Regions from separate parts of the Citricoccus sp. NPDC079358 genome, predicted to be linked through region 3. Evidence: riboswitches for the same ligand, from Rfam matches in the RefSeq annotation. Region 3 holds a riboswitch; each other region holds the start of a gene.
The links. A riboswitch is a leader RNA that binds a small molecule or an ion and turns the genes downstream of it on or off. The one in region 3 is predicted to bind S-adenosylmethionine.
Positions count from the first base shown of each region.

Region 1: another riboswitch for S-adenosylmethionine. It lies ahead of AB0333_RS09275 (LLM class flavin-dependent oxidoreductase); the one in region 3 lies ahead of AB0333_RS12150 (acyl-CoA dehydrogenase).
Region 2: another riboswitch for S-adenosylmethionine. It lies ahead of AB0333_RS09240 (LLM class flavin-dependent oxidoreductase); the one in region 3 lies ahead of AB0333_RS12150 (acyl-CoA dehydrogenase).

Region 1 covers NZ_JBFBLI010000006.1:72,000-79,173, forward strand. The annotation lists gene AB0333_RS09260 (acyl-CoA dehydrogenase family protein) at 1-171, shown strand, start outside; gene AB0333_RS09265 (sigma-70 family RNA polymerase sigma factor) at 371-967, shown strand; gene AB0333_RS09270 (anti-sigma factor) at 964-1,800, shown strand; SAM riboswitch class I at 1,926-2,017, shown strand; gene AB0333_RS09275 (LLM class flavin-dependent oxidoreductase) at 2,082-3,485, shown strand; gene AB0333_RS09280 (helix-turn-helix domain-containing protein) at 3,594-4,157, shown strand; gene AB0333_RS09285 (MFS transporter) at 4,379-5,971, shown strand; gene AB0333_RS09290 (hypothetical protein) at 6,068-6,601, opposite strand; gene AB0333_RS09295 (winged helix DNA-binding domain-containing protein) at 6,825-7,174, shown strand, end outside.
Region 2 covers NZ_JBFBLI010000006.1:60,877-68,050, forward strand. The annotation lists gene AB0333_RS09215 (sodium:solute symporter family protein) at 1-1,354, opposite strand, end outside; gene AB0333_RS09220 (OsmC family protein) at 1,351-1,941, opposite strand; gene AB0333_RS09225 (ABC transporter permease) at 2,194-2,961, opposite strand; gene AB0333_RS09230 (aliphatic sulfonate ABC transporter substrate-binding protein) at 3,057-4,076, opposite strand; gene AB0333_RS09235 (ABC transporter ATP-binding protein) at 4,167-5,009, opposite strand; SAM riboswitch class I at 5,020-5,113, opposite strand; SAM riboswitch class I at 5,396-5,487, shown strand; gene AB0333_RS09240 (LLM class flavin-dependent oxidoreductase) at 5,501-6,961, shown strand; gene AB0333_RS09245 (ATP-binding cassette domain-containing protein) at 6,958-7,174, shown strand, end outside.
Region 3 covers NZ_JBFBLI010000009.1:104,048-111,221, reverse strand. The annotation lists gene AB0333_RS12180 (VOC family protein) at 1-817, opposite strand, end outside; gene AB0333_RS12175 (ABC transporter substrate-binding protein) at 976-1,974, shown strand; gene AB0333_RS12170 (queuosine precursor transporter) at 2,170-2,868, shown strand; gene AB0333_RS12165 (MmcQ/YjbR family DNA-binding protein) at 2,915-3,364, shown strand; gene AB0333_RS12160 (formate/nitrite transporter family protein) at 3,503-4,348, shown strand; gene cynS (cyanase) at 4,363-4,800, shown strand; SAM riboswitch class IV at 4,965-5,079, shown strand; gene AB0333_RS12150 (acyl-CoA dehydrogenase) at 5,172-6,545, shown strand; gene AB0333_RS12145 (acyl-CoA dehydrogenase family protein) at 6,542-7,174, shown strand, end outside.

The sequences.
Region 1 (7,174 bases), on a different contig from region 3:
GGCGCCTCCGCCACCAGCACGGACCTGCAGCTGGACCGGCACTGGCGCAACGCCAGGACCATCGCCAGCCACGATCCGGCCGTGTTCATGGCCCGGATGGTGGGCGACTGGGAGGTCAACGGCACCCCCACGGTGCCCTACCTCCAGACCGGCGCCACCGACGAGGTCTGAAGCCCGACCCATCCGCAGGGGCATCGGCTCCGAACACCAGACAGCACCCTGCACCCGAGCAGGCCACCGGACCACCACCCCACCGGACCACCACCGGACCGACACCCAAGGAGCCATGCGGATGAAGACACCACCCTTGTTGAACGACGCCCCTGACCGTTAGGCCGGTGCCGGCCCCATGCCCGGATAGGGTGGAGCCATGACGAGCACTGCAGGCACCGGACCCGGCCGCAGTGCTGCGCGCGAGCGGGACGCCCATTTGGTGGGCCTGCTCCAGCGCAGTGCCACCGGAGACCAGGAGGCTTTCGCCGCCTTCTACGACGCCGTGGCCCCCTCGGCCTACGGCCTGGCGCGGAAGATCGTGCGCGACGCCGACCTCGCGGCTGACGTCACGCAGGAGGCCCTCGTGGATGTGTGGCGCTCCGCCGAGCGCTTCAACCCTGACCGCGGATCCGTGGTCGGCTGGGTCTGCTCGATCACCCACCGCAGGGCCGTCGACCTGATCCGTTCCACCCAGTCCGGCCGGTACCGGGAGGAACGGGCCGGGGTCGCCGGGTTCGAGAGGGACCGGGACGACGTGTCCGAGGCCGTGGAATCGGCGGAGGACCGGGAACGCGTGACGAAATGCCTCGGCACGCTGACCGGCCTGGAATACGAGGCCGTGACGCAGGCCTACTACGGCGGACTGACCTACCGGCAGGTCGCTGAACGACTCGGGGCCAAACTGGCCACCGTGAAATCCCGGATGCGCAGTGCGCTCCAACGACTACAGGACTGTTTGGGGGTGGGAGCATGACGAACGGAAACGAGCACGAGATCAAGAACGAGTTCGACGCGGAGTTGCTCGCCGCCTGGGCCCTGGACGCCGTGGACGAGGACGAGCGCCGCGCCATCGAGCAGCGGCTCGGCTCGGACCCCGAGCTCCGCGCCCGGGCCGAGGCCCTCACCAGCACCGTCTCCCGCCTGGCGGTGAGCACACCGGCCGAGCCTCCCGCCGACCTGCGGGACCGCGTTCTCTCGGCCGTGGCCGAGTCCGGCCAGGACGCCCGTCCTGATCAGGACGCCGGCGCCTCGCCCCTGGCAGGACACGGTGCGGACGGCCGCCCCGGGGCTGGCTCCGGGCGAGCCGGCGTCGCCGATCTGGCCAGCCACCGTGCCCGACGCCGGCCGGACGCGCGCCGCTGGTGGGTGGGGGCGGTCTCGGCCGCTGCGGCCGCCGCGATCGCCGTGGCCGTGGTGGTGAGCCAGCCGTGGGCGCCCACGGGTGGCGTGACCGAGGGCGATCAGCTCACGGCGATCGAGCAGATTCTGCAGGTGGACGGAGCTGAGCGGCTGGAGTCACCGGTGACCGGCGGAGGTGAGGTCGAGGTGGCCCGCGCCCCGTCTGGTGAGACCGTGCTGGCCGCACGGGGCCTGCCGGCTCCCGCCGAGGGGCGCGACTACCAGATGTGGACCATCCAGGGGGAGGCAGCCCCGCAGCCGGCCGGGCTGCTGGAGGTCCAGGACGGCCTCGCCCTCGTGCGGATGCAGGACGTCCCGGCGGATGCGGCGCTCGCCGTCACCGTGGAACCGGACGGCGGGTCCGAGGCGCCGACCACGGATCCGATCGTGGTCCTCGCCTCAAGCTGACACCGCCCGTCCCGTTTTGAGGGCAGAAATAAGTACTCATCTCTGCCCTCAAAACGGAAAAGCCGGGTGACTCCGCGTGAACCCCCGGTTGGGGTCGCGCCCCAGGGTGTGGTGCAATCGATGGGTACCCATCCAGAGCGGCCGAGAGATCTGGCTCGATGACGCCGCAGCAACCACCGGGCAACCGGACAGGTGCTACCGCCAGGACCGATGGAAGGAGCACCACCGTGTCTGTCCCCAGCAACGAGAACGCCCATGGATCGAACCAGCTTCCCGAGGGTGTGCCCACCACCGCCACCGGCCGGCGCGAGATCCTCTTCAACGCCTTTGACATGAACTGCGTGGCCCATCAGTCACCCGGTCTCTGGCGCCACCCCGAGGACCGCGCCCGTGACTACAACACCCTGGGCTACTGGACCGGGCTGGCGCAGACCCTCGAGCAGGGATTGTTCGACGGCCTGTTCATCGCCGACGTCCTCGGGCCCTATGACGTCTATGGATCCTCCGACGAGGCCACCCTGAAGGCCGGCACGCAGGTCCCGGTCAACGACCCGATGCTCGTGGTCCCGCCGATGGCCGCCGTCACCGAGCACCTGACCTTCGGGGTCACCGCCGGCACCGCCTACGAGCACCCCTACCCGTTCGCGCGCCGCCTGGCCACCCTGGACCACCTGACCGAGGGTCGCGTGGGCTGGAACGTGGTGACCGGTTACCTGCCCTCCGCCGCCATCAACATGGGCCAGGTGGACCAGATGGAGCATGACGAGCGGTACAACCACGCCGATGAGTACCTCGACGTGGTCTACAAGCTCCTCGAGGGCTCCTGGGAGGACGACGCGGTCGTCTACGACAAGGAGTCCGGGGTCTTCATCGACCCGTCCAAGGTCCACCGGATCGAGCACGAGGGCACCTACTTCAAGACCCCCGGCATCGCCTTCACCGAGCCCAGCCCGCAGCGCACCCCGGTGATCTACCAGGCCGGCGCCTCCACCCGCGGACGGGCCTTCGCCGGCAAACACGCCGAGGCCGTGTTCATCAACTCGCCCACCGACGAGATGATCAAGGGCACCGCCGCCAAAATCCGCCAGGGTGCGGTCGAGGCCGGCCGGGATCCCTATGACATCCGCATCATGTCCATGCAGACCATCGTCACTGGGGCCACCGACGAGGAGGCACGCGCCAAGTACGAGGAACTGACGCAGTACATCGACGTCGAGGGCGGCCTCGTGCTGATGTCCGGCTGGATGGGCATCAATCTGGCCGAGTTCGAGCTCGACGAGCCGATCGGGGACGTGAAGTCCAACGCCATCCAGTCCGCCGTGGAGACCTTCAAGAAGGCCTCCGGTGACGCCGAGTCCGAGTGGACCGTGCGCAAGCTGGCCGAATGGGTCGGTGTGGGCGGCTTCGGCCCCGTCATCGTCGGCTCCGGTGCGACCGTGGCGCGGGAGCTGGCGCGCATCCAGGACGAGACTGACGTGGACGGCTTCAACCTCGCGTATCACATCACCCCCGGCACCTTCGAGGACGTGGTGGAGTACGTGGTCCCCGAACTGCAGCAGTTGGGCCGCTACAAGACCGAGTACGCCGAGGGCACCATGCGCCACAAGCTCTTCGGGCGCGGTGACCACCTGCCGCAGAACCACTACGGCTCGTCCTTCGCCCTGCGGAACCGCGCGCACGCCTGAGCGTGCGGGCCGGCGTCGGGCCGGATTTACCCCCGGGCCCGGCGCCGGCTGATGGCGAAGGCGATAGGCTGGGTCACCATGGCCACACTCCGGGAAGCCCAAAAACGTATGACGCGTCAACTCCTGCTGGATGCCGGGGTGGAGGTCATGACCGAGAAGGGCTATGGTGCCACCACCATCGACCAGATCGCTCTGGCCGCTGGTGCCACACGGGCCACGTTCTACCTGCACTTCACCTCCAAAGCGGAGCTCGTGCGCTTCATCGTGGAGCGAGCTGACGAGATGCTGACGAGCGCGGACCGGCCACCGTTGCCGGAGATGGTGGCCTCCAACGACCCCGGCACGATCCGGGCCTACCTCAGCCGCAAGTTCGACCAATGGCCGGACATCAAGCCCTACATGATGATCTCGCTGCAGGCCGCGGCCGCCGATCCTGAGATTCAGAGTGCCCTGGACGCCTGGCACGACCGGGCCATCGGGGCCATGGCATCCGGGCTTGATTCGGCTGACCGGTTCGATCCGAGCAGCCGGAGGGTCCGTTGTGCGATTGCCTTCGGTCAACTGATCTTCATGTCCCAGCGCTGGTTCCGCCTGGGTTGGGCCGTCGACCGCGAGGAACTGCTCGACCAGATGACCGCATCGTGGACAGGGCTGCTCTGCACGCTCGATTGACGGCATGACTGTCCTCGTTATTACCAGCACTGCCCCGCCGGATCCTTCCGGCGGGGCAGTGCTTTGTCATTCACGATAATCACTTGACAGACTGTCTTGTGAGTGGTGATACTGATCACGATCTTCCGTGGGGTGTATCACCTCACTGCACGGAAGTCGGACCTATCACGTGCTTGTCCCAGCCAGTCCCTTGCGTTGTCGCACCGTCTCCAGGAGTCCCCATGACCATCCCCACTGCGGACCAGACCCGGCCCAGGCCTGCCGCTGACGCGGCCTCCCCGCCCCGCATGGCCAAGATCAACGGCACCATCTTTGCGGCCGCCGTTGCCGTACTCGTGGCGCAGCTGGCCAATGCCCTGCCGGGCGCGCTGAACGGCACGTTCCAGCAGTACTTCGGCACCGTTGGCTCGCAGCTCACCTGGATCACGGCGGGATTTATGATCCCCGTGGTGGTGTTCGAGCTGACCTTCGGCATGCTCGGAGACCGGTTCGGACACCGGCGCCTGACCATCATCGGGTCCGTGGTCCTGGCTTTCGGGTCCCTGGTCTGCGCCCTGGCCCCCTCGGTCCAGATGATGTGGGTGGGCTCGGCCATCAACGGTCTCGGCGCCGGCGCCATGTACCCGGCATCCCTCGCCCTCGTGGCGGCCGTGACGGTCACTCCGCAGCAGCGCGCCCGGGCTATCGCGGCGTGGGCGGGCTGCCTGTCCGCGGGCGGGATCGTCGCGCCGCTGCTCGGCGGAGGCTTTGCGCAGTCCGGTGCCTGGCAGTGGTCCTACGGTGTGGTCGTCGTGCTCGGACTGGTGGTGGTCGCCACCTGCCTCGTGTTCTCCACGGAGTCGACATCCCAATCAGGACGCCGGATGGACCTGTGGGGGCAGATCACCTTCGCCCTCGGCCTGATCCTCGTCCTCTTCGGTTTGGTCCAGGGGCCCGAGACCGGCTGGAGCGCACCCTCCGTGGTTGCCTCACTGGTTCTCGGCTTCCTTCTGCTGGCCGCGTTCATCGTCATCGAGACCCGCGTCCAGCACCCCCTGCTCCAGCTGTCCCTGTTCCGGAACCCGAACTATTCCATCACCTCGATCATCGCCGTGGTCGGCATGTTCGCCTTCCTGGGCATCTGCTTCTCGTTCTCCATGTGGCTGGGCCCGGTCCAGCACCAGAACCCGATCAACATCGGACTGTTGTTCCTGCTGCTGCAGGGCCCGGCCTTCGTGCTGATCCCGGTCATCTCCTGGCTGATGACCCGCGTCGCGGACCGGTGGGTCCTCACCGGTGGCCTCAGCCTGATGGCCCTCGGTGGCCTGCTCGGGGCCACCACCCTGGACGCGGCCGACCATTCGATGGGTCAGTTCCTGCTGCCGGCACTGTTGACCGGCCTCGGCTTCGCCTTCACGCTCAGCCCCATGACCGCCCTGGCCATCAACACCGTGCCGCGGGAGCTGGCCGGGATGGCCAGTGCGACCACCAACCTGCTGCGTGACCTCGGCTTCGCCCTGGGGCCCGTCCTCGTCGGTGCGGTGGCCCTGTCCGGTGCGGCTCGCCAACTCGGCGCCGATCTGGCGGCGTCCACGTTGCCGACGGCCCAGCTGGGAGCGGCCCAGGGGATCTTCGAAGCCGGAGGCCCGTTCGCCCTGAACTCGATTCCCGCTGAGGCTCCCGGTGGTGCCGCGGCGGAGCTGGCCCTGGAGTCCCTCGGGAGCGGCTTCAGTCAGGCCTTCCTGGTCTGCGCGGTGGCGGCCGCCGCCTCGGCACTGCTGGTGCTGATCGGGCTGCGCACGTCCCGGCCCGCGGGGCCGTCCACACCGGCCTGATCTGCAGGAGACCGGCATGACGACGGCCCCGTCCCCCCTGACGTTCAGGGTCCGGGGCCGTCGTTCAGCCGGTCAGCTGGTCAACTCGTCCGAGTGTCAGGAGCGTCCGGGTCCGCCACCCTCGGTCTCGAGGGACTGGGACGGATCGGAGAGGACGTCTCCGTTGGGGCCGGTGGCCTTGGCGTTGCCGCTCGAGGCATTCGCATCGGAACCAGTGGCCGGGGCGTCCGGAGCACCGTTGACGGACTTGTCGCCGGAAGCGTGCTTGCCGGCAGACTTCTCCGCGGCGGAGGAAGCCTTGTCGGCCAGGTCCTGCGCCGCAGCGGAACCCTTGTCAGCCATGGTGTGGGCGGCGCTGTTGGCCTTCTCCGAGAGCCCGGGCGCCTTGTCCTTCAGCGCGTCCGTGGCCTTGTCCGCGAGGCCCGCCGCCTTGTCCGCCACCACGGGTGCCTGATCCTTCACGGCGGTGGTGGCCTTCTGGGTGGCCTTCTGCACCTGATCCTGGGTCTTAGGGTCGTTCCAGAAGCTCTGTGCGTTCTTGGCGAACTTGTCGAGATTCTTCCGTCCTTCGCGGCTGCCCAGGAGGTATCCGAGGGCCGCGCCGATGCCGAGGGTGATCAATCGTTTCATGTCGTCTCCTTTGTGGCGTCTGCCCGTGGCGGGGTGACCGCTCGGGCATATCCCGAGTCTTCACCGCGGGCGGAGTCTGGTCAATCGGTGCACAGCCCGGCTCCGGGGGATTCACAGCTTTTACTCAGGGAGGGCGTCCTTGCCGGGGGAGACGGCTGTAGACGGCGGGAGCGGGCGCGAGCTGGTGGTCCCCGTGGCACACTGTCCCCAGCGAAGGAGGGGCATGCTGGTTCTCAGCTCCGAACAGGTGGCACGGATGCGGCTGGTCTCCCAGCGGCTGGTCGATCCGATGCCCACAGCTGCTGACGTGGCGCGATGGCTCACCTGCTCCCAGGCCCAGGACTACCCGGGCTCCACCGTGTCCCTGGCCCTGCGCACCGTGGACCGGTCCGTCGCAGCGGTCCGCGAGGCCTACGATGCGGGGAGCATCGTCCGGTCATGGCCGATGCGCGGCACCCTGTTCGCCGTGGCGGCCGAGGATCTCGGATGGATTCTGCACCTCACCGCGGCCCAGACGCTGAAGGCGAGCGAACGGCGCCGCCGGGAGCTCGGCCTGGACGCGGACGTGCTCGA
Region 2 (7,174 bases), on a different contig from region 3:
TCATGCCCACCCAGACCGGGTGCATGCCCAGGAAGAAGTCGGTGGCATGGAAGCCGGAGGCCGCGTACCAGCCCATACCCACGCCGAATCCGGCCAGCATGGACGTCAGCGCTGCGGACCGGGTGGCCAGCGGCCAGAAGAACGCGGCCAGCACCGGCGCCAGGATGGCCCCGTTGCGCAGGGTCCAGGCCATCACGTTCCACCAGGCCGACTCCTCGGTGCGCAGCAGGGCGAAGACCACCATGACCACGGTCAGCCCGACCAGGGCCACGCGGGTGTAGCGGACCAGCTGCCGTTCCGTGGCCGCCGGATTCAGCGCCGATCCGAGGTCCCTGCCCAACGAGGTGGCCCCGGAGAACTGGCAGGGCCCGGCCCAGCCGAGGGCGCAGGCCCACAACCCCACGAAGAAGATCCCCGCGGCCCACGGCGGCACCACTCCCGCGATGTACTCGGGGACGGCCACGAGCGGCAGGGCTTCGCCCGGCTGCACCAGGGCGGCGGCCACGCCGATGACCACGCCCAGCAGGATCAGCGGGATGCCAAGGACGGCGGCACGGTACAGGCCCCGCTGGCCGTCCTCCGGGGTGCGGGCGGACATCGACATCTGGAAGGCCGCCTGGGCCAGGGGCACGTTGATGATGAAGGTGCCGAACCAGGCCACGATCAGGGACACCCCGGCGTTCGAGAGGTCGAGCATCTCGGGTGCCGCGGAGGCGCGGGCCACGAGCCCGTCCGCGCCGCCGAAGCCCGGGTTGGCGAGCAGGGCCCAGACGCCGACGAGGAACATCAGCCCGATCATGATGACGTTCATGGTCTGGCTGAAGCCGACCGAGCGCATCCCGCCGCCGGAGAGGAACGCCAGGAGGACCACGGCGGTCGCGGCCACGGACAGCGGCAGGGACAGGTCCGTCACCACGTGCAGGGCAGAGGCGAACGCGATGGTGGTGGCCACGGAGTACATGGGGAACGTCAGCCCGGTGATGACCGAGCCGATGGCCTTCGCGGCACGGCCGAAGCGGTCCCCGATGATCCCGGTGACCGTCACCACGAGCTTCTCCCGCAACGGCTTGACCAGCAGCAGCGCGATCAACAGGATCTGCACCGTCTCCGCCACGCCGTACCAGACGGCGGAGATCCCGGTCCGGTAGCTCAGTTCCACGATCGCGATGTAGGAGGAACCGGAGAACAGCCCGGTGATGCAGAACGCCACGGTCCACGGCCCGAAGGAGCGCCCGCCCACGAAGAATCCGCCTTTGCCGGTCTCCTGGCGCCGGAGCATGAGTCGGCCGCCGACCACGAGCCAGGCGGTGTAGGCGAGGGCGAGCGCCACGGTCCAGAGTCCGGCGGCGGTCATACGCAGGGCCCCCTGCCGGCACCCGGCACGACGTCGGTGCCCGGGCCGGGTGTGCCCGGAGCGGCGCCGCTGGGGGTCCCGCGGCCGGCGTCGGCGTTCTCGCAGGTGAACACGGGCTCCGGGGCGTCCACTGGGCCGATCCGCGGCTGATAGCCCAGGGCCCAGTTGCAGGCGGCCTCGGCGTCATGGTCCACTGTTCGCCCGGCGAAGGTCCAGGCCACGGTCAGGCCCGCGCCCGCGTCCCGCAGCAGGTTCACTGCGGGGCAGGAGTGCTCGACGGCGGCCGCGAAGTCCCGCAGGGCCGTGGCGTCCGTCTCGGGGGTGCCGATGGCCAGCTGCAGCCGGAAGGTGTGGAAGTACGGCTGGACGTCCGCGGTGCCGGCCAGGCCGCGGCGGTCCTGCCGGGCGAGCGAATACGTGTTGATCCCGGTCAGCTCCAGGCCACGCCGGGAGGCAACCTGCTCCGCGGTCACGGTGATGCAGGCATCCACTGCCCCGGCGAGGTACTCCATGGGGGTAGGACCTTCGTTGCGGCCGCCCACCGCCTCGGGCTCATCCACGGTGAACTCGAACTCGCGGACGCTCACCCGCGTCTGTTGCTGGCCGGTCCACGTTCCGGCGGCGCGGAGGGTCTTCGACTCAGAGTCGCGGGGACTCTCGCTAAAACGCGAGTGCGCGGGGGTTGCGGCGGTGGTGGGATGTCGTGACGGTTCTCGGAAAGGCTCAGAAGAGGACACGGCGGTCATTGTAGGACCCTCAGGCCAACAGCACTTTGCGGGCCATGCTTGGTGGTGTCCCTCGCACACCATCGAGCATGGCCCGCAAAGTGAGATCGGAGGTCAGGACCAGCGGCGGATCGCCCGCTGCTCCACCAGGCCGAGGATCGCATCCGTGAGCTTGCCGATGACGGCCAGGAGGATGATCGTCAGGATCAGCCGGTCGGTGCGGCCGTTGTTCTGCGAGTCGGTGAGCAGGAATCCCAGGCCCATGGAGGAGGCGATGAGCTCCGCGGCGACCAGGAACAGCCACGCCTGGGCGAGGGCCAGCCGCAGGCCGGAGAACACGGAGGGCACCACGGCGGGTAGCTGCACGGTCCGCAGCAGGCGCAGGCCGTGATAGCCGAAGGCACGGCCGGCTTCCACCAGGTGAGGGTCCACGTGCTTGAGCGCCGCATAGACGTTCGTGAAGATCGGGAAGAACGCCCCGATCACGATCAGCGTGACCTTCGAGTCCTCGCCGATGCCCATCCAGAGGATCAGCAGTGGCACCCACGCCAGCGACGGCACCGCGCGGATGGCGCCGATCAGAGGCGCGAGCAGGGCGTCGGCCCAGGCGGACAGGCCGAGAATGGAACCGATGACCAGTCCGAGGACCCCGCCCATCACGAAGCCCAGCAGGACGCGCTGCACCGAGATGGCGATGTGGTGCCATAGGGATCCGTCGGTGGCCAGGTCGATCCCCGCGCTGACCACCGAGGAGGGCGAGGGCAGCTGCACCGGCGAGAACAGCCCGGCGGCGGTCGCGGCCCACCACGCGATAACCAGCACCACCGGCAGCAGCAGCCCGACGACGGCCCGCCCGGCTCCCGTGGAAAGGGCCCCCTTGATCCCGGGACGTTGCCCGGCCGGCGGGCCGAAGGGCTTGCCGTCACCGGCCGATTGCCGGTCCGGTAGGCGGGAGGTGTCGATCCAATCGGTGGTAGTCACTGGGTTGCCTTCTCGGCGAACGAGGGCTCGAGGAGCTCGGCCAGGGCCCGGTCCACATTCTCCTGGCTGGCCACGTCACCGGTCTCCACGAGGATCGGGCCGACGACCTCGAGGACATCCAGCTGCGCCTGGCCGGGCACCGGGTCCACGTCCAGGTTGGAGCGCTCCTCGATGACGGTGGTGGCCACGTCCTGCTCGAGGCCGGCCACCTCGGCGAGAATGGCCGCGGTCTCCTCGGGGTTCTCAAGGGCCCACTCGCGGGCCTGCTCGTAAACATCCACCACGGTCTGGGCCAGCTCGGGGGACTCGGCGAGGAAGGACTCCGTGGCGTTGAGGAAGCCGTAGGTGTTGAAGTCGATGTTGCGGTAGAACAGCTCGGCTCCCTCGGCCTCCGCCCCGGCCATGATGGGGTCCAGCCCGGACCAGGCGTCCACGGACCCGTTGTTCAGGGCGGCATTGCCGTCCGCGTGCTGCAGGTTCTGCACCGTCACGTCCGACTCGTCCACGCCGGCCTCACCGAGGGCCTGGATGAGGAAGAAGTAGGGATCCGTGCCCTTGGTGGCGGCCACGTTCTTGCCGACCAAGTCCGTGACCTCGGTGATGTCCGAATCCGCGGTGGTGACCAGGGCGGACCACTCCGGCTGGGAGTAGAGGCTGATGGTCTTGATCGGGGTGCCGTTGGCGCGGCTGAGCAGGGCGGCAGAACCGGCGGTGGAGCCCACGTCGATGGCCTCGGCACGCAGGGCCTCATTGGCCTTGTTGGACCCGGCGGACTGGACCCAGTTCACGGTGACGCCCTCCTCCGAGAGCTCCTCCTCGAGCCAGCCCTTCTCCTTGATGACCAGGGAGAGCGGGTTGTAGGTGGCGAAGTCGATGTTCAGCTCGCCGCCGGAGCCGTTGCCACCGGCGCCGGCCTCGGCGGCCTGACCACCGGATCCCTCGCCGGCCACACAACCGGTGAGCGCGAGGGCCGCGAGGGCGAGGGTGGCGGCGGAGAAGGTGAGGCGTGAGCGCATAGTGGTGCCTTTCGAGGGGGTGCGGTGTGTCCGGGGCCCGGAGGGGTGGGGCGCCGGACGATCTGTCGGGTACGGAGGAGGAGGGGCCGGTTAGCGGCGGTGGGCGTCCACACCGAGACCGCCGAGCAGCTCGGTTCGGAGGCGGGCCAGTTCGGCCGAACCGCGGTCCCGGGGCCGTTCCCCGGGGACGGTGACCACGGTGCGGGTGGTCGCGCCAGGGGCGGAACCCGGAGCGGGGTCCTGGCCGAGCAGTAGGATCCGGTCGGCCAGCTGGAGGGCCTCGTCCACGTCATGGGTGACGAGCAGGACGGTGGTGGCGGTCTTGGCATGGACGTCCAGCAACAGATCCTGCATTCGTAGCCGCGTCAGGGCGTCGAGTGCGCCGAACGGCTCGTCCAGCAGGAGAACACCGGGCCGCCGGGCCAGGGCGCGGGCCAGCGACGTCCGCTGGGCCATGCCGCCGGAGACCTCCCGGGGCCGGAGGCCGGCGTGCTCGGCCAGGCCCACCAGGTCCAGCAAACGGTCGACGCTCTCGCGGCCCTCGGCCCGTCCCATGCCGGGCGGCAGCCCCAAGGACACGTTCTGGTGGAGGGTGCGCCAGGGCATGAGGCGGGGTTCCTGGAAACCGACGGCGGTGCGGGAGTCATAGGGACGGACGGCGGACCCGCCGACCAGGATCTGCCCGGTGCTGCCGCTGTCCAGGCCGCCCACGGCGCGCAGCAGCGTCGACTTGCCGCAGCCGGAGGCCCCGAGGATGGCCAGGACCTCGCCCGGGCGCACGGTGAGGTTGATGTCCCGCAACACGGTGCGTGCGCCGTCGATGGCGGGGAAGGACCGGCCGACGTCGCGGAACTCCACCGCGAGGCTGGTGGTCGGGGCCGGCGGCGCCGTGAGGACGCTGGAACCGGTCAGGGACTCGGCAAGGGCAGTCACGGTGAATCACGCTCCATCGGTTCTGGCATGAGCACCTTCCCGGGTCATACGGGAGGTTGCTGCGGCGTCATCGAGCCAGATCTCTCGGCCGCTCTGGATGGTTGATTCATCCAGTGAAGCAGAGCACAGGGTATCCGTGTCAACCGCTGAAGAGCCGGTAACCACAGCTCCACAGGGGGCAATGCACCGGTCAACGGCATGTTTTACTCAACGGCATGTTTTACGGTCCGCTCCTCCACCGTCACTTATCTTGACGCCGCGTCATGTCACGTCATATTCGGAGTCTCTTGCGGTCAAATCCGGACCCGCGGCCATCCAGCGGCACGAAGGGTCGATATATGACTCCGGATTAGTTTGTGTCCTGCGCCATCTGGTCACCTGTGAGGGACCCATCCAGAGCGGCCGAGAGATCTGGCTTGATGACGCCGCAGCAACCACCGGGGATCCGGACAGGTGCTACCGCCAGGACCGATGGAAGGACGTGCATCCCCGTGCCCGAAACCCTGCCCGTGACCGTGCCGCGGAACGAGCCTGAGCTCTCCCCGCGCCGGATCCGTTTCAACGCCTTCGACATGAACTGCGTGGGCCACCAGTCCCCGGGGCTGTGGCGCCACCCGGAGGACCGCTCCAGTGACTACAACACGATCGGCTACTGGACGCATCTGGCCCAGGTCGCCGAACGCGGCCGCTTCGACGGCCTGTTCATCGCCGACGTGCTTGGCACCTATGACGTGTATGGAGGCTCCAACGAGGCCACTCTCACCGCCGGCACCCAGGTGCCTGTCAACGACCCCATGCTGCTCGTCAGCGCCATGGCCGCGGTGACCGAACACCTCGGTTTCGGCATCACCGCAGGAACCGCCTACGAGCATCCCTATCCCTTCGCCCGCCGCCTGGCCACTCTGGACCATCTCACGGGCGGGCGGGTCGGTTGGAACGTGGTCACCGGCTACCTGCCCTCGGCTGCCCGCAACATGGGCCGCCAGGACCAGCTGGCCCATGACGAGCGCTACGACCACGCAGACGAATACCTCGAGGTCGTCTACAAGCTGCTGGAGGGCTCCTGGGACGAGGACGCCGTGGTCCGGGACCGGGACGGTTGCGTCTACACGGACCCGGCCAGGGTGCACGAGATCGGCCATCAGGGGACCTACTTCTCGGTGCCGGGCATCGCCCTGACGGAGCCGAGCCCCCAGCGCACCCCCGTGGTCTACCAAGCCGGCACCTCCCCGCGCGGCCTAGCCTTCGCCGGGCAGAACGCCGAATGCGCCTTCGTCTCCGCCCCCAGCCGGGACAAGCTGGCCCAGGCCGTGACCAGGATCCGTGCTGCCGCCGTGGAGGCCGGCCGTGACGCGAAGGACATCAGGATCTTCAACCTTGCCACCGTCATCACCGGTCCGGACGAGGGGGCGGCCCGCGCCAAACACGCCGACTACGTCCGTTACGTGGACCACCGTGGTGCCCTCGCACTGTTGTCCGGGTGGATGGGCATCGACTTCTCGCAGTACGGCCTGGACGATGTGATCGGTCAGGACGTGCAGACCAACGCGGTGCAGTCCGCCGTGGAGACCTTCCGCTCGGGCGGTGCCGACGCCTCCGCGGACGGAGAGCCCTGGAGCATCCGCCGACTTGCCGAATGGGTCGGCATCGGGGGCTTCGGGCCGGTGTTCGTCGGCTCCGGTGCGCAGGTCGCCGACCAGCTGCAGGACTGGGCCGAGGAGACGGACGTGGACGGCTTCAATCTCGCCTACGCGGTCTCCCCGGGAAGCTTCGAGGACGTCGTGGAGCACGTGGTCCCCGAGCTCCAGGCCCGCGGTGCCTATCCCGCCGAGTACGAGTCCGGCACCCTGCGACACAAGCTGTTCGGCCGCGGGGACCGGCTGGCGGAGAACCACCGGGGCGCCAGCTTCCGGCTGGCAGCGGCCGGCACCCGGGACGGGGGCGCGCTGTGATCGAGATCCGCGACCTGCACCAGGCCTACACCGGGCGTGGGGGGACCGTCGAGGTGCTCAAGGGCATCGATCTGACCGTGCCGGAAGGCTCCATCACCGCCGTGGTCGGGCCCTCCGGGGCCGGCAAGACGACCCTCTCGCACTGCATCTCCCTGTTGGAGAAGCCCACCCGCGGCGAGATCCTGGTGGATGGCAGCGACCTGTCCCGGCTCC
Region 3 (7,174 bases):
CGATGCGGTTGCCGCCCGGTTCCCACACGTAGAGGAAGAAGCCCTGCTGGATGGCGTGCTTGTAGGGGCCGTACTCGATGAAGATGCCGTTCTCCAGGAAGATATCCGCGGCTTTGAGGATGTCCTCGCGGGTATCGGCGGCGAAGGCGACGTGGTGGAGGCGGCCGGGGGTGCCGGTCCAGTCATCCGAGTAGACCATGTCATAGGACTTCTGCCCGAAGGTGTACCAGTGGGCACCCACATCGCCGTCGTTGAGCTGGATGAACTCGGTGGTGTAGCCGCCCATCACGTTCTCGGAGAACTCGCACACACCGGCCATGTCCGCGGTGAGGTAGTTGATGTGGTCCAGGCGGCGGGCGTTGGCGCCGAAGCCGGGGAATTTGGACGCCTGGTTCTTCAGCGCCGGCCGGTCCTCATCCGTGGCCTCGTACCACTCGGTGTCGAAGTAGACCTCCATGAGGTGCCGGTCCGGGTTCTGAAAGCGGTAGGTGCGTCCGCGGCCCTGCTCGCCGTCCACCCAGCCCTCGCCGAGTCCCGTCGCCTCGATGCGGGCGACCGTGCGTTCCAGGGCCTCCGGGCTGTGGGCGCGCCAGCCCACCCGGCCGACGCCGGCGTGTTCCTTCTCGGTGAGCTTGATGGAGTAGGGCTCGTAGTCGTCCCAGCAGTGCAGGTAGGCGACCTCGCCGCCGTTCTCCGTGGTGCGGCCGACCTCTCGCATGGCCAGCAGATCCCGGAAGAACCAGAGCGACTCCTCGAACTTCGGGGTGTACAGCTCGACGGTGGACAGGTGGGCGATGTCGCGGATGCGTTCGGTCATGGACGGGCTCCTGTGGGGACGTGGTGCTGCTCGGAGAGCGTGTCACGGATATTGAACAAGATTGTCAACAAAATCATAGACAGTTTGCGAGGCTATGGCTACGGTCATAGGGATTCGACTCCATTGTGACCCATCCCACATCTGATTCAGGAGTAGCCATGACGTCATCCCGCCTGAGTTTGCTGTCCGCCGTCGCCGTCGCAGGACTTGCCCTGACCGCCTGTTCGTCCGGTTCCCCGTCCGGGACGGGTGGCGCTCCCAACTCCGGCGGATCCGACGCGGCGGCCGGTGAACTCACCCAGGTCACGGTCGGCCTCGTTCCGCTGGCCGCCTCTATCGCCGTCGAGTACGGCATCCAGGAGGGCATCTTCGAAAAGCACGGCCTCGACGTCGAGATCGCCCTCGCCAATGCCGGCGCCGCCATGCTGCCCGCCGTGTCCAACGGTCAGATGGACTTCGGGGTCGGCAACCCGTTGTCCTTCCTCACGGCCGTGGACCAGGGCCTGGACATGAAGATCGTGGCCGGATACTGCAACTCTGCGGACGAGGGAGAGGACACCTCGGGAGTCGTGACCCGGGTGGACTCCGGAATCGAGGACTACGGCGACCTGGCGGGCAAGACCACCTCCATCAACGCACTGCGGACCCTCGGGGACCTGACGCTGATGGACCTGGCCGAACAGGGCGGTTCCGATCCGGCGGACGTGAAGTTCGCGGAGATGCCGTTCCAGGACATGCCGGCTCAGCTCGAGCAGGGGAACACGGACGCCATCTGGATCCCGGAGCCGTTCCTGACCACCGCACTGGAGAGCCCCGACAACAAGCTTCTCGGCTACTCGTTCCGTGACTCGATCGAGGGCATGCCGACCATGGTCACGTTCACCTCGGGGACCTTCGCCGAGGAGAACCCGGAGACCGTGGAACAGTTCCAGGCGGCCATCACCGAGGCGCTCGCAGCCACGGACGAGAACAACGATGCGGCCAAGAAGCTCCTGCCGGAGTTCATGAACCTCCCCGAGGACGCGGCAACGGCCCTCAAGCTCGACGAGCTCGGAGGAGAGGTCCGCGAGGACCAGATCCAGGCCATCGGCGAACTGGCCGTGAAGTACGGGTTCATCGACCAAGAACCCGACCTGGACTCCATGATCGTCAAGTAGGTCCGAGCACTCTCGGCGAGCATGGGTATGGAAGAATAAGGGGTCGTTCGAACGCCACCCGGGGCAGCGGGTGAGCGCGGGGTCGTTGAGACCGTCAGCCGCCGCGTCCGGATCACAGTGAGTGTTAATACAGCCGACCGCCACCGCGCCCTGGGGCGCTGGAGGCCTCGGCAAACCACCGCCCAAGGACCCCACGTGAACTCTTCCGCACCTGCCCCTCAGCACGTCCCCGCCCGCTTCGCCCCCACCGGCACCGGCCTCTATGCCATCTTCACGGCGGTCATGGCCGTCGTGCTGATCCTGTCCAACCTCGGGGCCTCCAAGGGCGTGACCTTCGGGCCCATCGTCACGGACGGCGGGTTCTTCCTCTTCCCGTTGGCGTACATCATCGGAGATGTGGTCTCCGAGGTCTACGGATTCAAGGCCTCCCGGCGTGCCATCGTCACCACGTTCGCCCTCTCGGTCTTCGCCGCGCTGTGCTTCTGGGTCATCATCGCCCTGCCCGGTGCCGAGTGGTACGACGGCCAGGATGCCCTCGTCCGTACCCTGGCGCCCGTGCCCCTGATCGTGCTCGCCTCCCTGCTCGGGTTCCTCGTCGGCCAACTGGCCAACTCCTGGCTCATGGTCCGCCTCAAGCGCCGCTCCGGCGAACGCCTACTCTTCGGTCGGCTGGCAGCCTCCACCCTGGTGGGTGAGTTCCTGGACACCCTCGTGTTCTGCTCCATCGCCGCCGGCGTCATCGGCATCACGGACCTGCCGACGTTCCTCAACTATGTCCTGGTGGGCTTCGTGTTCAAGTCCGTCGTCGAGATCGTCCTGTCCCCGGTTACCATGTGGGTCATCGGCCGGGTCAAGAAGGCCGAGCCGGCCTACGCCACGGTTCCCGAGGCGTAGGGAACCGAGACTTCACGCAGCCTCGGTCACCGGGGAAACTGGGCCGATGGCCCACCCGAAGATGTACGACGACGGCGACCCGCACTTCCAGCGCGTCCGCGCCTTGGCCTTGGCCCTTCCCGCGGCGGACATGAAGGTCTCCCACGGGCGGCCGGCGTTCTTCACCCAGAAGGTCTTCGCCTACTACGGGGCCTCGGTCAAAGACTCGGATAACACCCGGGATAGGTCCCGTCCGGCAGCCGCCGGGGACGGTTACGTCCAGCACCCGCAGGCGGTGGTGATCAAACCCGAGGAAGCCGACATCTCGTTCCTGGAGCAGGACCCGCGGACGTTCCGACCGGCCTATCTGGGACGCTCAGGCTGGTTCGGCATCGACGTGGACGGGCTCGATCCGGCCCAGGACGAAGGATGGGATGAGATCGCAGAGTGGCTCGAGACGAGCTATCGGCTCACCGCTCCGCTCCGGATGGTCAGGGATCTTCCACTGCGGGAGTGAGTGGACGTGCGTCTCACCGCATCCCGCAGGGGCAGTGAGGGAGATTTCGTGGGCCGGTGCGGGGACGGAAACACCGCAGAAACGCACGCTTCCTAGGTTGGGGGGTATGCCCGCCCCTCACCCCTGGAGTGATGTTCCATGTCCTATGTCAGCCCGCCAGACTTCGTGAAGCACATGGTCGACGCCGGTGAGTCCAAGGTCTTCATGTCCACCCGGGACACCCTGATCCGCTCGTTCATGGCCGGTGCCATCCTGGCTCTCGCCGCGGCGTTCGCCATCACGGTGACCGTGCAGACGGGCGATGCCCTCGTCGGTGCGTTGCTGTTCCCGGTCGGATTCATCCTCATCTACCTGCTCGGTTTCGACCTGCTGACCGGTGTCTTCACCCTGGTCCCGCTGGCCTGGATCGACAAGAGGCCCGGCGTGACCATCGGCGGTCTGCTGCGCAACTGGGGCCTGGTCTTCGTCGGCAACTTCGCCGGAGCCTTCCTCGTGGCCGTCATGATGGTGGTGACCATGACCTACGGCTTCCAGACCCCGCCGAACGAGGTGGCCCAACAGATCGGCTCCATCGGCGAGGGGAGAACCGTCGGCTACGCCGAATACGGTGCGGGTGGCATGCTGACCCTCTTCATCCGCGGCGTGCTCTGCAACTGGATGGTCTCGACCGGTGTGGTCGCGGCCTTCCTGGCCAAGGACGTCGTGGGCAAGGCCCTGATCATGTGGATGCCGGTCATGCTCTTCTTCTACATGGGATTCGAGCATTCCATCGTCAACATGTTCCTCTTCCCGGCGGGCCTCATGCTGGGCGGTGAGTTCTCCATCATGGACTACCTCGTCTGGAACGAAATCCCGACCGTGCTCGGTAACCTCGTGGGCGGCCTCTCCTTCGTGGGCCTGACGCTCTACGCCACCCACTACCGCACGGCGGCCAAGCGTCAGCCGAAACTGCCGAGCCTGTCCGACCACGCCGTGAGCCGCTGACCATGGACCCCATCATGCATAAGGCGCACGCTGCCGACCTCGTCAATGCCGCACGCATCCGTGCCGGTCTCACCTGGGCGGGACTCGCCGCCGCCATCGGAGCCGCACCGGTGTGGACCACGGCCGCGCTGCTGGGACAGCACCCGATGACCGCGGCCCAGGCCGGCGTCGTGGTCGAGATGCTCGGTCTGGGCGACGACGTGGCCGAGAGCCTGCAGCAACAGCCGGACCGGGGCAGCGACCCGGCCGTGATGCGCGATCCCACGATCTACCGGTTGATGGAGGCCATGTCGGTCTACGGGCCGGCGCTGAAGGCCCTGATCCACGAGGAGTTCGGGGACGGCATCATGAGCGCCATCAACTTCAAGGCAGACGTTACCCGCCGTGCCGATCCGGACGGCGACCGCGTGGTCATCACCTTGGACGGCAAGTTCCTGGACTACCGCTGGTGACCGACCAGCACTGACCTGTCCAGGCCGTCACAGACCGTCATCTGAGGCGGCCGGGGACGGTCGGGCCGGCATTTCGGCACGGAACCGGGCGCAGATGACGCCAGGCCCCTGAACATGACCCGAGGCTTGGCGGCCGCGAGCTGACTGCCTAGGGTCGAGAACAGAATCACGAGATCCGGTGCTAAGCCCTGGCTGGCCGGACGGCAACCCTCTCACCGTAGTGGGGTGCTCCAGGTGATGATTCGGCCTCCGGAAACCACCGCGGGGCAAGTACGGCACCACCGTGAATGCGTGTCCCGGCCGTCAGGCTATGACGACGCCGTGTTCCGGGCCAACGCCATTCCGGTGTGCCATGGCTGACGGGGACACCCATGACGGACACCACTCACCTCGAACACCGCACCGCGCCTTCCAGCCTGCCCACCTTCGATGAGCTGCGGGCAGCCATCGGCCCCGCCGGGCCGACGGACGCCCAGCTCACCGCGCACTTCGCCCCGGTCTTCGCGGCCGTTGCGGCGGGATCGGCACAGCGCGAGCAGGATCACGAGCTGGCGTTCGCCGCTCTAGAACATCTCCGCGGCGCGGGATTCACGCGGGTGCGGCTCGGCCGCGACCACGGGGGCATCGGGGCGAGCCTGCCGCAACTGGCCGATCTGCTGGTGGAACTCGCCGCCGCGGACTCCAACCTGCCTCAGGCGCTGCATGGGCACTTCATGTTCACGGAGCAGCACGAGAACGAGCCCCAGGGCGCGGTCTCCGAGTGGTGGCTGGCCGAAGTGGCGGCCGGGAAGATCTTCGGCAACGCCCTGGTGGAGCTGCCGCCGTCAGCAGGCCGGCGTCCCGTGCACTGGATCGACGCCGACCCGGACACCGTGCAGGCGGCTGCCGCCACGGGCACCACGGAGGTGGCCCGCCTGACGGGTGACAAGTTCTACTCCACCGGGGCCATCTTCGCCGACTATCTGTTGGTCTCCGCAGTCCGTCCCGGGCTCGAGGAGGACGGTCCGATCTTCGCGATCATCGACGCCCGTGATCCTGGGGTGCAGCGCATCGACGACTGGAACGGCTTTGGCCAGCGGCTCACCGCCTCCGGTACCACCACCCTGGACCACGTCCCCGTGCGGGCCCAGCGGACCCAGGAGTTCAACGTCCCCACGGGCGTGCTGGCCTACACCGTCCTGTGGATCGTGCTGGCGGCCACCCAGGCCGGGATCGGCGCCACCGCGCTGGCCGAGATCACCGCGTTCGTCCGAGGTCGGCGTCGTACCTATGACCACGCGACGGCGGAGACGCCGGCGGAGGACCCGCTGGTGCACCAGGTCATCGGTGCCGTGTCCGCCAAGGTGGGCTCGGCCCGGCACATCGTGCGGGGCGCCGCGGCCGTGGTGGAGGAGTCCTTCCTCCAGGTCCGGGGCCACACCGACCTGGAGGACCCGGTAGTGCTCCAGGCCCACGCCCGGGCCAACATCGCGCTGTCCGAGGCGACGCTCGTGGTGTCCGATCTGATCCTGGAGGCCACCAACCAGATCTTCGAGTCCGGCGGGGCCTCGGCCACGGATGCCAGCCGGCAACTGCACCAGCACTGGCTCAACGCCCGGACGATCGCCAGCCACACCCCGCTGATCTACCGCACCCAGGCCGTAGGCGACTACCGGATCAACGGTGCCATCCCGCCGTTCCACTCCACGGCCCGCAACTCCGCCGCCGCGGAGGCCGCCACCCCATCCACCACCGAAGGAGCATGATGACCACCACCGCCGAGCGCACCACCGCGCCCTCCTCCGCCGCCTCCACCGGAAGCGAACCGTCCGGCCAGGCCTACCGGACCGTCCGGGAACGGCTGGCCCCGGTGTTCGCCGCCATCGCGGACAGCGCCGCCGAACGGGAGGCCGAGCACATCATCGACCGCGACGCCGTCCGGCGGTTGGCCGCGGCGGGGTTCACCTCCCTGCGGGTGCCGGTGGAGTACGGGGGTGCCGGACTCTCCTTCGCGGAGCAGGCCCAGCTGATCGTGGAGCTGGCGGCGGCGGACTCGAATCTGGTCCAGGCCCTGCGTGCGCACCTGATCAATCAGGAGAACGTGCTGGGGCACCCGGACCCGGTGTTCCGGAACCGGTGGCTGCGCCGCCTCGGGGACGGGGCCGTGGTCGGCAACGCCGTCACGGAGATCAACAACGCTGTGGGGGAGGGGACCACCACGCTGGTCCAGGACGCAGAGGGCACCTGGAGGCTCAACGGCACGAAGTACTACTCCACCGGGACGCTCTACGCCGACTGGATCATCGTGGCGGCCGTGGACGCCCAGGGTGAGGAGATCGCCGCTACGGTGTCTGTGAACGCCCCCGGGATCACGAGGCTGGACGACTGGGACGGC